Regions from separate parts of the Sphingobacterium sp. DR205 genome, predicted to be linked through region 2. Evidence: riboswitches for the same ligand, from Rfam matches in the RefSeq annotation. Region 2 holds a riboswitch; each other region holds the start of a gene.

Region 1 (4,542 bases), 910 kb from region 2:
TATCAAGTGCTCGGAAATTTGATGCTTGCCTTTGACGGACAAACGAATCTCACCGCAGTGCAGAACTATCGCCGGGAACTGGACCTCGATAAGGCGATGGCAAAAACAAGCTATGAGCTCAAAGGTGTCAGGTATAGCCGCGAATATTGGACAAGCTTTGCTGATGACCTGGGCGTTATTCGTTTACAGAGCAGCAAAAAAGGACAGATTAGCCTGGAAATCAAGATTGACCGTCCCGAAAGGGCTACTTCCAAGACCGAGGATGGTGAGCTTGTTTTGGTAGGACAATTGGACAATGGTGTAGATGGTAAAGGAATGCAGTTCAAAACACGTGTCCGCGCGCAGATAAAAGGGGGAAAACAGCTGGTAAAAGGACAATCTATTGTTATTCAACAGGCTGACGAAGTGCTAATTTACGTGGCAACAGATACTGATTTTAAAGGTAAGGATTTTGAGCGTACGACAGCTGAAACGCTAACAAGGGCTTTGAAAAAATCCAATAGCCAGCAGTATGCTGAACATCTGCAAAACTATTTGGCAAAGTTCAACCGCTTGTCGCTCCGATTGGGGCAGTCGAAAGATGACTTACCGACCGATCAGCGTTTGGTGGCTTTCGGTAAAGAACCGGATCAGGATCCAGGATTAGCGGCGCTATTCTATCAGTATGGTCGCTACCTGAGTATCAGCAGTACGCGTTTAGGCTTGCTACCACCAAACTTACAGGGCTTATGGGCAAATCAGATTCAGACGCCCTGGAATGGGGACTACCACCTGGATATCAATGTGCAGATGAACCATTGGCACCTCGGGGCGGCTAATCTGGGGGAGCTTAATGAACCCTTGGTGGGTCTTGTGGAAGGCCTTATGGCCCCGGGAGCAAAGACCGCGAAAGCGTACTATAATGCACCGGGCTGGATGGCCCATGTGATCACCAATGTATGGGGCTATACCGAACCGGGAGAGTCTGCTTCCTGGGGCATTGCCAATGCGGGCTCAGGCTGGCTCTGCAATAACCTCTGGGAACATTACCTCTATACCGAAGATATAGACTACCTACGGAGGATATACCCGATTCTCTATGGAGCAGCACAGTTTTACTCCAGTGCCCTGACCGAACACCCAACCAAGGGCTGGCTGTTGACTTCGCCATCTGTATCTCCCGAAAATTCCTTCAAGCTCCCTAATGGCCAGCAGGCAAATGTCACGATGGGGCCAACAATAGATAATCAGATCGTACGCGAATTATTTGTAAATATCATCCATGCAGCGGGATTATTGGGCAATCAATCGGATCCTTTTTTAACGAAGGTTGCGGCGCAACTGAAACGTTTAGCACCAGCGGTGCAGCTAGGCAAAGATGGCCGCATCATGGAATGGATCGAAGATTATGAAGAGGTGGATCCACAGCATCGGCATATCTCGCATCTGTATGGCTTGTATCCGGGCTATTTGATTCGTTATGGTGAACATCCAGACTGGCAGCTTGCCGCTAAAAAAAGCCTGGATGTACGGGGGGATGATGGACCGAGTTGGGCCATTGCCCATAAACTACTGTTTTGGACCAGATTGCATGAAGGCGAACGGGCTTATAAATTATTTCGGCAACTCATGACTCCACGTGTTGATACACATATCAATTATTGCGCCGGTGGTGGTGTTTACGCCAATTTGCTAACAGCAGGGCCCCCATTTCAGATCGATGGTAATTTTGGCGGAGCAGCGGGTATCGCCGAGATGCTGGTGCAGTCGCATCAGGATACGGTGTATCTTCTGCCGGCGGTTCCTCAGGCCTGGAAAAAAGAAGGCCGGGTGACAGGCATGCGCATCAAGGGAAATCACACGCTAGATATGGAATGGAAAGATGGTAAGATACTGAACTATCAGATCTATTCACCCAAATCACAACAACTTAAGGTATGTATAGATCATAACTGGATCGCCTATCGTACAAAAGAAAAATAACAAAACATAGCGTCCTCAACCGAATTGGATCATGCAATTTTTTGCATGATAGGGGATAGATCGGCAATTTCCAAAACCAACAACAACAGCGCGCACGAAGTCCTTTCGATGCGCGCTGTTTTTTGTGCCGATGCGATTACTGTAAAGGGATCAAGACGTTCTGTTCCAAACGTACAGGCACCTGCTTTACTGAGGTAAAACCGTCTTCCTTGGAAATGATGTTGGAAAGATCCAGTCCTCTTTTGGAGAACGTACTGATCAAAGCAGTCCGAAAGGTTGCCTTGGCCGAACCCCAACCTTGTCCTAAGATGGTGTCGTTGTTGAGTTGTATCAGTTCGTCCGTAGAATAATAATTGAATTTTTCCAGTAAGTGTTGGTAAAGATTTGTTGTTGTAGCCATACAATTTAAAAATTTAAAGGATTAAACCATAAACTGTATCCAGATCTTGTTGGGAAAATAAGCGTTGTGCAACGTTTATTTTGGTCGAAACCCGTATTAATTTACCACCGCGGTGCCTACACTCGGTTGGTATTGCATCATGCAATTCTGAATACTCTACAAATATAGTAGATTATTTTTTATAATAAAAAATATTTTTGTTTTTAACGGTAAATGAGCATTGACAAGAAGATTAGGACGATCAAATGTAGAGGCTGCCTGTTGCCTGTGATTTAGTTAGCTGTTGTCTGTGATTTGGTTATGAAGCGGATAGCCGGAAGGGGAATTTATCATGTTACTGTAATCTCATTGAAAATACTTTAAAAAACAGCGATAAGACAATACTTTTGCGCCATGAATAGAATTGCGGAAATTAACGAATACATTGCTGCCGAACGCGAGGTATTATTGCAACACCCTTTATATCGTAAGATCAAAACGATCAAGCATCTACGTTCTTTTACAGAAGGGCATGTTTACGCTGTATGGGATTTTATGTCTCTACTAAAAGCTTTACAGATTAAACTGACCTGTACGACTTTACCTTGGTTTGCGAGCGAGCATCCATCGACACGCTATCTGATCAACGAGATTGTATTGGCTGAGGAATCTGACGAATACATTGATGGTCGTCGGTTGAGCCATTTTGAAATGTATCTGGACGCAATGAGTGAAATGGGGGCAGATCCACACCTGATCAATAAGTTTATCGCCCATGCCAAGAAATCCAAAAGTATTTTCGATGCCATTGCTTTGACAACTTTGGACAAACGGATTAAAGATTTTCTGAACTTTACTTTTGAACTGATCGAAGAGGGACAGGTACATAAAATTGCCGCAGCTTTTACATTCGGACGTGAGGATCTTATCCCAGGTATGTTTACCTCTATTTTGCAGGAGCTAAAAACCAACTTCCCAGAATCGAGCTTGGATAATTTTATCTATTATTTCCAACGTCATATTGATCTGGACGGTGATGAGCATGGTCCTTTGGCAATGCAGATGATCTCTGATCTAGCCAAAGAGGATGATGAGAAGTGGGAAGAAATGAAAATAGTAAGTAAAGAGGCGCTTCAAAAGCGTATTGAACTCTGGAACGCAATAGAAGACTCCCTATAGGGAATCTTCTATTGTTTGGAATCTTTGTAAAAAGAATTAACGGATAGTTTTACAAAAAACTATTCCGACAGAGAGGTTTTTATTGCTTTGGCGAAAGCGCTGATAAATTGCGGGTCCAATGTGTCGGAAAATGTATTTATATTCCCCAAGCTGACAATGAGCGCAGGTATTTTTGCTCCCCGTAGGATAGCGTGACTATGGCTTTCAACTGGTTTCTGCGTACTCAATCCTTGATTTTTTAAATTTTGTGTGAGACGGAATGCGAATTCCCGACTTTGATCCTGTATCTTCGGGAGCTCAACGGCTTTTGGATAAAATAAGCCGATTGGCAGTTTTGTGTTTGCAGGATCGACATCGAAATGAATGGAAACCAAGGCATCGCCAGTAAATGCCGCGCGGTCTTTGAGCATCATAAATTCGTCTTTCGAATGGGTCAATACAACCTGAAAACCTTCTTTTTCAAGTTCATTTTGAATCATCTTACAAGCCTGTAACGTAAGATCTTTCTCTTTGAGGCCTTTGCTGTTGGTGGCGCCATTATCTTTGCCGCCATGTCCCGGATCCAGAACAATGGTCTTTACACCGTTTTTAACAGCAGTGAGCGCAGTGATTTTTTCTTTCGGGGGATTAATAAAAGAAAAAGAGACAATTAACACGAATATACAGGGAACAAACAGCAGATACTGATAACCTTTCGTGCGTGGCGATAGATTTCGCATCAACCTGTCGATGCGTTCTACCAATTCATTTTGGTTTTTTAAAATTCTACTTTGCATATAATCTAATTGTTGATGTTGTTGTGTCAGATTCAGTAGGAAGCTTGCATAATCGGTCTTTCCATAGCATTCACCCACTGCACGGTCGACCTGAAACTCATGTAGGCGGTGCAGTTCTTTCCGAACCCAGTAAATGGCGGGGTTTATCCAGAAAAAGCAGCACATCAATTCGATGTATAATTTGTCGCGGGCATGCCCTTTTAAAATATGCTGTGCCTCATGGGCAAAGATGAGCTTGCCTTCATG
Region 2 (4,542 bases):
TGGAAGTGTACCCTTATTTTATACAGACCTTGATCGACATGGGCGATTACGAAGCAGCAAAGAAAACCATCAAATATGCATTGACATTGCCCGGGATGTCCCTGACAGCGATCTGGATTAAGAAGGTGTTGCTGCTTGAGAAATTAAAGAAATACAAAAAGGCTTTAAAAATCCTCAAAATGGCTAAGTTGGATAACCTGGACAGCGATCTGTCCACGGTCATAAAGTCTGTCGAAGATCGGATTAAAGGAAAACAGGAAATGACCAAGACAAGCAAAAAGCGAGGTAAATAACTGACGAAGATGCTTGATTTCGGATAAAGTACTCAAAAAATAAGCCCAAGATGAATTCTCATCTTGGGCTTTTATCAATATAGTTTAAGAATTATTCTGCTCTTAAGATTTTCGCAGCATCAACCATTGATTCTAAAGCAGCTTTAGTTTCAGGCCAAGCGCGTGTCTTCAAGCCACAATCTGGATTAACCCAAAGTTGCTCCGCAGGAACTACTGCTTTTGCTTTGCGCAATAAGTCTACCATCTCATCTTTGCTTGGTACACGTGGTGAGTGAATATCATATACACCTGGACCGATATCGTTCGGGTATTTGAAATCACCGGCAAATGCATTCAATAATTTCATTTGTGAACGGGAAGTCTCAATTGTGATTACGTCTGCATCCATTGCTGCGATATCTTCGATCACATTGTTGAACTCAGAGTAACACATGTGTGTGTGGATCTGTGTATCATCCTCTACATTGGATGAAGATACACGGAAAGCACGAACTGCCCAGTTCAAGTAATCTTTTTGATCAGCTTTGCGTAATGGTAAGCCTTCACGGATTGCTGGTTCATCAATCTGGATGATTTTGATTCCTGCTTTTTCCAAAGCTTGTACTTCATCCAGGATGGCCAATGCGATTTGGTAAGTTGTTGTCGAACGTGGTTGATCGTTACGCACGAAAGACCATTGTAAGATGGTAACTGGACCAGTTAACATCCCTTTAACCGGACGGTTAGTCAATGATTGAGCGTAAGAAGACCAACGTACAGTCATGTCTTGTGGACGATAAACATCTCCGTAGATAATTGGAGGTTTCACACAACGGGAACCATAGGATTGTACCCAACCGTTCTGAGTGAATGCATATCCCGCCAATTGCTCACCGAAGTATTCAACCATGTCATTACGTTCGAACTCGCCGTGAACCAATACGTCGATATCCAATTGTTCTTGAAGACGGATTGTGTTTTCGGTTTCTTCGGCAATTGCTTTATCGTATTCTTCTTGTGTGATCGCTCCTTTTTTCAAATCAGCTCTCCATTTACGCACATCTTTCGTTTGTGGGAATGAACCGATCGTTGTTGTAGGGAATGCTGGCAAGTTGAACTTCGCTTGTTGTGCTGCTTTACGGTCAGCAAATACTGATGTACGTTTTGCATCATCATCAGTGATATTGCTCGTACGTGTTTTAACTTCTGGTTTGTGGATCAATGGAGAAGTACGACGGCTTTCAGCAGCAGCTTTGTTTGCTTCAAAACGTTTTGTCGTTTCTGCATCAACCTCACCGTCAGCTAAGATCGCTAGATCTTTTACCTCTGCTAATTTCTGTTTTGCGAATGCTAACCAGTTTTTAACTTCAGCAGGCAATGATTGCTCATTGTGCTCATTGTCCAAATCAAAAGGAACGTGCAATAATGATGAAGAAGGAGCAACCCAAACGCGTTCTTTTCCTAATGCATCAACCGCTTGTTTGATTTTAACCAACGATTTTTCGTAATCGTTTTTCCAGATGTTACGGCCTTCAACAATACCCAATGATAATGTCAATGAAGCAGGAACTTTAGCCAAAACGGTATCCAATTGGTTTTCACCGCGTACTAAATCCAAATGTAATGCATGGATCGGTAAGTTAACCGCGATATCTTCGTTGTCTTTTAATGCTTCGAAGTAAGTCGTAGCGATTAATTTGATATTTTTTGCAGCAGCAGCTAATTTCTCAAAAGTAGGTTGGTATAATGCTTTTACTTTTTCGTCTAGATCCAAAGCCAAGAAAGGCTCGTCAATCTGAACATATTGTGCACCAGCTTCTGCCAATTTAGCCAGGATTTGCTCATATACCGGAACCAATTTGTCCAATAGGTCGATACGGTCGAAACCAGCTTCTTTTTCTTTACCGATCAAAAGGTAAGTGATTGGGCCTAATAAAACAGGTTTTGTCTCAATACCCAATGATTTTGCTTCGTTGTATTCATTTAAGAATTTCTCAGAAGTCAATTTGAATTCTTGATCCTTTGTGAATTCGGGAACCATATAGTGGTAATTGGTATCCAACCACTTGGTCATTTCCATTGCAGTCACGTCAATTCCTTCTTGCTGGAAACCGCGGGCCATAGCAAAATATAAGTCTAAGCTGTAGTTGTTATCAACTTTATTCAATAAAGAATGATAACGAGCAGGAATAGCACCAACAGTAAGGGTTAAATCCAATACTTGATCGTAAAAAGAGAAGTCATTGGAAGGGATCAAATCTATTCCAGCATCTTTTTGTGTTTTCCAATTGCCTTCACGAATTTTTTTTGCTGTGTCCAATAATTCCTCAACAGAAGATTTTTTAGCCCAATAGGCCTCATTGGCTTTTTTCAATTCGCGGAACGCGCCCACACGAGGGTAACCTAAATTGTTAGTCAATAACATAATAATGTTTTTAATATTTCTTTACAACTATATTTCTTGCTAGAGAGAAGGACACACTAGAATTCGGTGACTTCGGCTTATCATTCCCATATCAAGTAGGGTAGAATTTAGCACCTTGTCAAGGGACAGGTTGCTAAGGCTTCATCGGGTCTATTCCCTCTGCCTTTCTCTATAAGCGACGCTAAGTTAGTACATTTTTTTTTGATATGCAAATTTTTTATAAAAGTGCATCTATTTTTTATAATCTACTAAGGATAGAAAAGTTTTATTTCTTTCTTTTCATTGGAAAGCAGGGTGAAATTGTTCAATGGAATCTCACCCGCTATGTTTTTAGCTTACCAGAAGTTTGTACCCTTTCCCGTGCACATTGACAATTTCTACCTTGTTATCTTCTTTTAGATATTTGCGAAGTTTGCTGAGAAATACATCCATACTTCTGCCGGTGAAATAATTGTCGTCATGCCATATTTTTAATAAGGCTTCTTCACGGGTCAATACATCATTCTTTTTTAAACAGAGCAGACGGAGCAACTCGGCCTCTTTTGTTGATAATTTTTGCGTTTGGCCCTTGTAGGAGATCTGCTGACTTGTATAATCAAAGAAGTAATCTCCAATTTCAAATTTGTCTGCAACCACTTCATCTTCTTTGTCTCTAACACTACGTTTCAGAAGGGCATTAATCCGAAGCAGCAACTCCTCAACACGGAACGGCTTGGTAATATAATCATCTCCACCTAATTCAAATGCCTCAGTCTTGTCTTCCATCATCCCCTTTGCGGTGGCGAAGATGATCGGTACAGTGCTATTTGTTTTTCTGATTTCACGGCCTACGGTAAAACCGTCTTTTTTAGGCATCATGACATCGAAAATGCATAAGTCGTAATCATTTTTTTTAAATTGGGAAATGGCTTCGTCCCCATCTATACAGAGCGTAACGTCAAATTTTCCCTTTAATTCGAGATAATCCTTTAAAAGATCCCCCAAATTGGGATCATCTTCTGCTAATAATATCTTTTGCATAATGAATCTATTAATTTTCACTAATGTTCCCTGAATATACAAAAAAGGAACGTGTTATTTTTTTATGGGCAAAATTACCTCAAAGGTTGTGCCCTTATCTTTCTCACTTTTTACGGTGATCCTTCCATTGAGCCTTCTCAATATATCCTGGACATAACTGAGGCCTAGGCCAAAACCTTTTACATTGTGGACATTTCCAGTAGGAATGCGATAAAACTGATCGAATATCTTTTGAAGGTGGTCCCGGCTCATCCCGATTCCATTGTCAGCAATGGTGATAACGATGTTGTCGCCGACATTTTTGGAATTGATATTGACATGTAGATCTCCTTTATTGTATTTGATCGCATTATCCAGTAGATTGTAAAAAACATTTGAAAAATGCAGTTCATCCCCGACAACAATATCTTTTGTCGCCGCTAGGTCAACACTGAACTGTCCGCCGATGTTCTGCATCCGAAGCTGCATACTGTCGGTGACGGCGGCAACAAGGTCGTTGATATGCACATCTTCACGGTCGAGTTTTAAGGTTTCTTTCTCCAGTTTTGCCAAATCCAGTACCCGTTCAATATGATTTCCGAGACGAACATTCTCGTCGTAAATGATATTGGCCAATTTCTGTACACGTTTATGGTCTGCATTGATGTCCGGATCCTTGAGTGATTCGCTGGCGATCATAATCGTAGCCACGGGAGTTTTAAACTCATGTGTCATGTTGTTTATGAAGTCGGTTTTCATTTCAGATACTTTCTTTTGCCTGAAGATAATAATAAGCGTATACGCAAAACATCCGACCAGTAGAAACAGGAGCGCGAGCATGGGCAG
Region 3 (4,542 bases), 1.1 Mb from region 2:
TAGTAAGGTCCTTTCACCAAAGGTTCCCGTGTGTATTGTTCCCGTCCTAAGTAACCCAAAAACGAAAAGACATTATCTGGTGCATTATTATTGAGGGATGGATTCGCTATACCACGGATCAATACCATGGTATAGGAACTATAGCCAAACAGAATAAAACAAAATACCAATAAGGCTGTGTTTAATGTATACTTCCGGTTTCTATGCGAATAAAAAAGACCATATACAATGACGCCACCGATAAGTACGCACAAGAACAGAATTCCAGACCCAAACCCCAGTCCGAGTGAATTCACAAATAACAGGTCTATTTTGGAAGCAAAACCTACCAACCACTGAATGACACCCCAAAGAATTGCTGCCAAAACCAACAAGCCTAATAAAAATGCCGTTAAAACACCTTTCAGATTAATTTGCGAAGTCCTTTTAAAATAGACCACCATGGCTATGGCTGGAATAGCCAACAGATTCAATAGGTGCACTCCGATCGAAAGTCCCATGACAAAAGCAATAAAAATCAACCAGCGGTCGCTTCCATGCTGATCTGCCCGCGCTTCCCATTTGAAAATTGCCCAGAAAACCACTGCCGTACAAAGCGAGGACATCGCGTACACTTCAGATTCCACAGCGGAATACCAAAATGTATCACTGAAGCTGAAAGCCATTGCCCCGACTGTCCCTGCAGCGAAAAGCTGTAGGTAGTAGGAGAAAGTAGGCTGCTGTGGCTTCTTCAAAATTTTCTTGGCTATAGCAGTGATTGTCCAAAACAGAAATACTACTGTCAAACCACTACAGATCGCCGAACCAATATTCATCCAGTAGGCTATCTTTCCGACGTTACCGAGTGCGAGATTGGAAAAAACATTCTGAATAAGCAAAAATAAAGGTGCGCCGGGCTGATGCGCCACCTCAAGTTTGTAGGCACAGGCAATAAATTCACCACAGTCCCACCAGCTTACGGTCTTTTCAACGGTAGCAATGTAGACAAGCGTGGCAATAAGGCCACAGGTCAAACCGAATAGATTATTTAATTTATTGTACGTCATAAGGTCAACTGGTATAAATCTTTATTCCTTTTAGTACTTTAAATTAAACAGTTATCTCGATTTAAAAATGTTAATTAACACTATTTAACATCATGATTTAATAAAAATATTTTTCTGAGGATGCTGCTTCTATAATGAAAAGAGAAATACAGTTTTTTAAAGGGAAGTGATGCCAACCTTCGCCCGCTATGCACGACAGGCGACAATCGGATGGACAGAAATTCGTTTCACAGAGACATAGACGTATTTCTACTATAGTTTTAATAAAAAAGCGAGGGACTCTTCCCTCGCTCTATTTATATTTTTAGACTAATTTTTCAACAATCTTTTTGGTTGGACCGGGATTACTCATGGTATAAAAATGCAACACTGGCGCACCAAATTTGATCAGTTCCTGACATTGTTGTACAAGCCATTCTTCACCTACTTGCCTTACATCGGCATTGGTTTTACATGATGCAACTGCATCACTCAATTCCTCCGGAATATCCAAATGGAAAATTCGTGGCAATGTGACCAACTGTTTTTTTGTCGTCAAAGGTTTGAGCCCCGGAATAATAGGCACATGAATTCCGTTGTCACGGCATTTGGTCACAAATTCCTTGTATTTTTCTACATTAAAGAACATCTGCGTCACGATAAATTCCGCCCCCATATCGACTTTTTGTTTCAGGTATTTAAAGTCCGTATTGAAATTAGGTGATTCAAAATGTTTCTCCGGATATCCGGCAACTCCGATACAAAAATCAGTTTTTTCAGATGTAATAATATCTTCGTGGAGATACTTCCCCTTATTCATATCCGCGACCTGCTCCAATAGATCCGTAGCAAAAGCGTGACCACCTTCAGTTGGAATAAAATCAGCATCTCCTTTACGCGCATCACCTCGCAGCACCAACACATTGTCGATACCCAAGAAATTCAGGTCAATCAAAGCATTTTCTGTTTCCTCTTTGGTAAAGCCACCACATATCAGATGCGGCACTGCATCTACCTTATACTTATTCATGATAGCAGCACATATCGCCACTGTTCCCGGTCGTTTGCGATAGGATACTCGCTCCAATAACCCGCTAGCATGTTCCTTATAGATGTAATCTTCACGATGATAAGTTACATCTATAAAAGGTGGTTTAAATTCCATCAGCTCATCCATTGTTTTAAAAATACTTTGGATGCCCTGTCCCTTTGCAGGAGGCAATAGCTCAAAAGAAAACAATGTTTTTCCTTTAGCATTCTGGATATGATCGGTAATCTTCATTAAAAAACTGTTTTAAGTTTGGGTTGGCTTACATCGAAACGCACAAGTCGAGGATATGTCTATCTGCATGTAACTTATCTTTCCCACATGGAGCAGGGTAGAATTTAGCACCTTGAACAATACAGGTTGCTAAGGCTTCACTGGGTCTAGTCCCTCGGCCTTTCTCTATAAGCGTTGCTAATATCGTTTTAAAAAACCAAACAACAAAAATATTTTTCGAAAATCTATAAATTACATCGATAAAGCTGTCTTGCTCCCGGCTTTATCGATGTAATTTATCCCAAAGTTGATAGTGAGTTACGTAAATTCTTCAAATAAAATGTAATTAATAGCAACCCCGTCACACTATACTTCTCCTTTTGTCCATACTTAAATCCAGCTAGCAAATATTTATAGGCGACCATTGCATTTTCCTCATTGTAAAACAACTCCTTCCACGAGACAGGAACATCTTTCCATTCCTTTAATACAATTCCATTTTGGGCATAGGTAATCGGCGACTCAACTCCGTCTATCTTGTAATCATTATGAACGCCAGAATTAGAAATGTGCTGAAAATAGGCAATCGAATAATCTAAAAAATTCAATGCACGGCTCTTTATCTCTTGGTCATTCTCAGCTCTTGTTGGAATATTACGCCAAAGATTGATTCCGCTATCAAATTTACTGGGCTGCTCCCGAATGGGTGTCTTGTCCAATTCGAAATTGATGTACAGTCGCTCGGTATTTGGCAAATGAGCGGAATTAAACGCAGAGAAATCACCTTTCAACTGCACAAAATCCTTTTTCATCCGGATAATATCCAAGGATAGTTTTCCCTTTGTAGCATCTATAAGCTCAAGCTTACTCCCGTTAAATGCATATTTACCATACAACAGGATATCGTCTATGGCGAGGACAAAATGTTCTTTATCCTGAAGGGAAAGAAAGGAACGATAATAAAGCGGGTGATCACAACGGGCATCAGGCTCAACATTTAGCGGATTATCGGCTTTAGCCTTTAAATAAACCTCATTGGTATAACCGCAGATAACCTGGTAATTTCCGTCAGGGAACTCCTTATCCCTTCCCAGAAAAACGCAGGAGGACAAAAATAGCGTTAAAATAAGGATCAATAATGGTCTCAAAACGATCATTTAATATGGTCAATATATTGATTATTTAGTACCAATATACTCAAAATCCCCCAAAGTAAGATATACCAGATCATTTCAACAAGTGAATTCCGCCAATAAAATCAAATACTTTTGTGACCTTAACCCAATGAAACAAAAGCAGGTTCAAAACTTCGCTTACGAATTTGAACCTGCTTTGTTAATATTTACACGAATCAAGCAATACGCTTAAATCCCGATCTGGACAACGGATTTAAGCTAAGATCGCCTCTCTTATTCTTTATAGAGATCAACTAGCCCTTCAGGCAATGTAACTTCAATAATCTCTTCTTCGCCATCTATTCCTAAGATTAAATCATCGGATAGCGGAAACATCAATTCTTTACCATTCATATCAACTGTAGCGACGAATTGCTGTGGAAATTCCTGTACATCCGTAATTTCTCCCAGTTCACCATGAGTTTCGTCGATCACCAAAAATCCAATTAAATCCGTATATCTAAAATCATCTGGATCCCGTTCTGGCATTTTATCATTGGACAGATAAACCTTTTTGCGGACAAGTGCCTGTGCCTTATCGATGTGATCGACATCTTCAAATGTCACGTAGGCCGTACTATTTTTCTGCAGTTTTATAGCATCGATAAAATAGGGCACAAGCTTTTTGTTGACCTCCAGGAAAACGACATCCATATCCAGGCTTTCGTAGTCTTCAAATTCGAAAAACAATTGTATTTCGCCTTTAAGCCCCCTCGTTTTGCTGATATAGCCTATATAAAAACTTTGATCGACAGTCATTTGGTAGTATTGCGTATTGAGATATTAGTATTGAGATGCTATTTTGATCAGCTTCGCTATATATTGAGCATCTGTTTAATTTTCATTTTTTTGAATGAAGATATAATGGTATGGCCCGTTCACTATTTTGGACCAGCGCAATCAGCATCACATCTTAACCCATAAACAAGTTTATTAAAAAAAGCCGGCTCAAGATTGAGTCGGCTTTCTCGAATACTTTATGAAAGAATTAACCTTCAGTTTCTTCTGATGCAGGAGCTTCAGTCTCTTCAGCAGCAGGTTCTTCTGCTACAGGAGCATTTTTAGCAGCTACAGCAGCAGC

The links. Region 2 has a riboswitch for S-adenosylmethionine ahead of metE (5-methyltetrahydropteroyltriglutamate--homocysteine S-methyltransferase). Riboswitches for the same ligand answer to the same signal wherever they lie in the genome.
Region 1: it holds a riboswitch for S-adenosylmethionine, as region 2 does, so the genes downstream of both, G6053_RS06485 (5-oxoprolinase) here and metE (5-methyltetrahydropteroyltriglutamate--homocysteine S-methyltransferase) in region 2, are expected to answer to the same signal.
Region 3: it holds a riboswitch for S-adenosylmethionine, as region 2 does, so the genes downstream of both, metF (methylenetetrahydrofolate reductase [NAD(P)H]) here and metE (5-methyltetrahydropteroyltriglutamate--homocysteine S-methyltransferase) in region 2, are expected to answer to the same signal.

The regions. Positions count from the first base shown of each region.
Region 1 covers NZ_CP049333.1:1,542,652-1,547,193, forward strand. The annotation lists gene G6053_RS06480 (glycoside hydrolase family 95 protein) at 1-1,962, shown strand, start outside; gene G6053_RS06485 (5-oxoprolinase) at 2,099-2,362, opposite strand; SAM-I-IV-variant riboswitch at 2,429-2,522, opposite strand; gene G6053_RS06490 (DUF3050 domain-containing protein) at 2,756-3,520, shown strand; gene G6053_RS06495 (N-acetylmuramoyl-L-alanine amidase) at 3,580-4,542, opposite strand, start outside.
Region 2 covers NZ_CP049333.1:633,243-637,784, forward strand. The annotation lists gene G6053_RS02595 (tetratricopeptide repeat protein) at 1-293, shown strand, start outside; gene metE (5-methyltetrahydropteroyltriglutamate--homocysteine S-methyltransferase) at 385-2,697, opposite strand; SAM riboswitch class I at 2,772-2,875, opposite strand; gene G6053_RS02605 (response regulator transcription factor) at 3,028-3,717, opposite strand; gene G6053_RS02610 (HAMP domain-containing sensor histidine kinase) at 3,772-4,542, opposite strand, start outside.
Region 3 covers NZ_CP049333.1:6,738,592-6,743,133, forward strand. The annotation lists gene G6053_RS28365 (DUF2723 domain-containing protein) at 1-1,046, opposite strand, end outside; gene metF (methylenetetrahydrofolate reductase [NAD(P)H]) at 1,351-2,307, opposite strand; SAM riboswitch class I at 2,379-2,481, opposite strand; gene G6053_RS28375 (hypothetical protein) at 2,583-3,434, opposite strand; gene rimM (ribosome maturation factor RimM) at 3,696-4,220, opposite strand; gene G6053_RS28385 (30S ribosomal protein S16) at 4,450-4,542, opposite strand, start outside.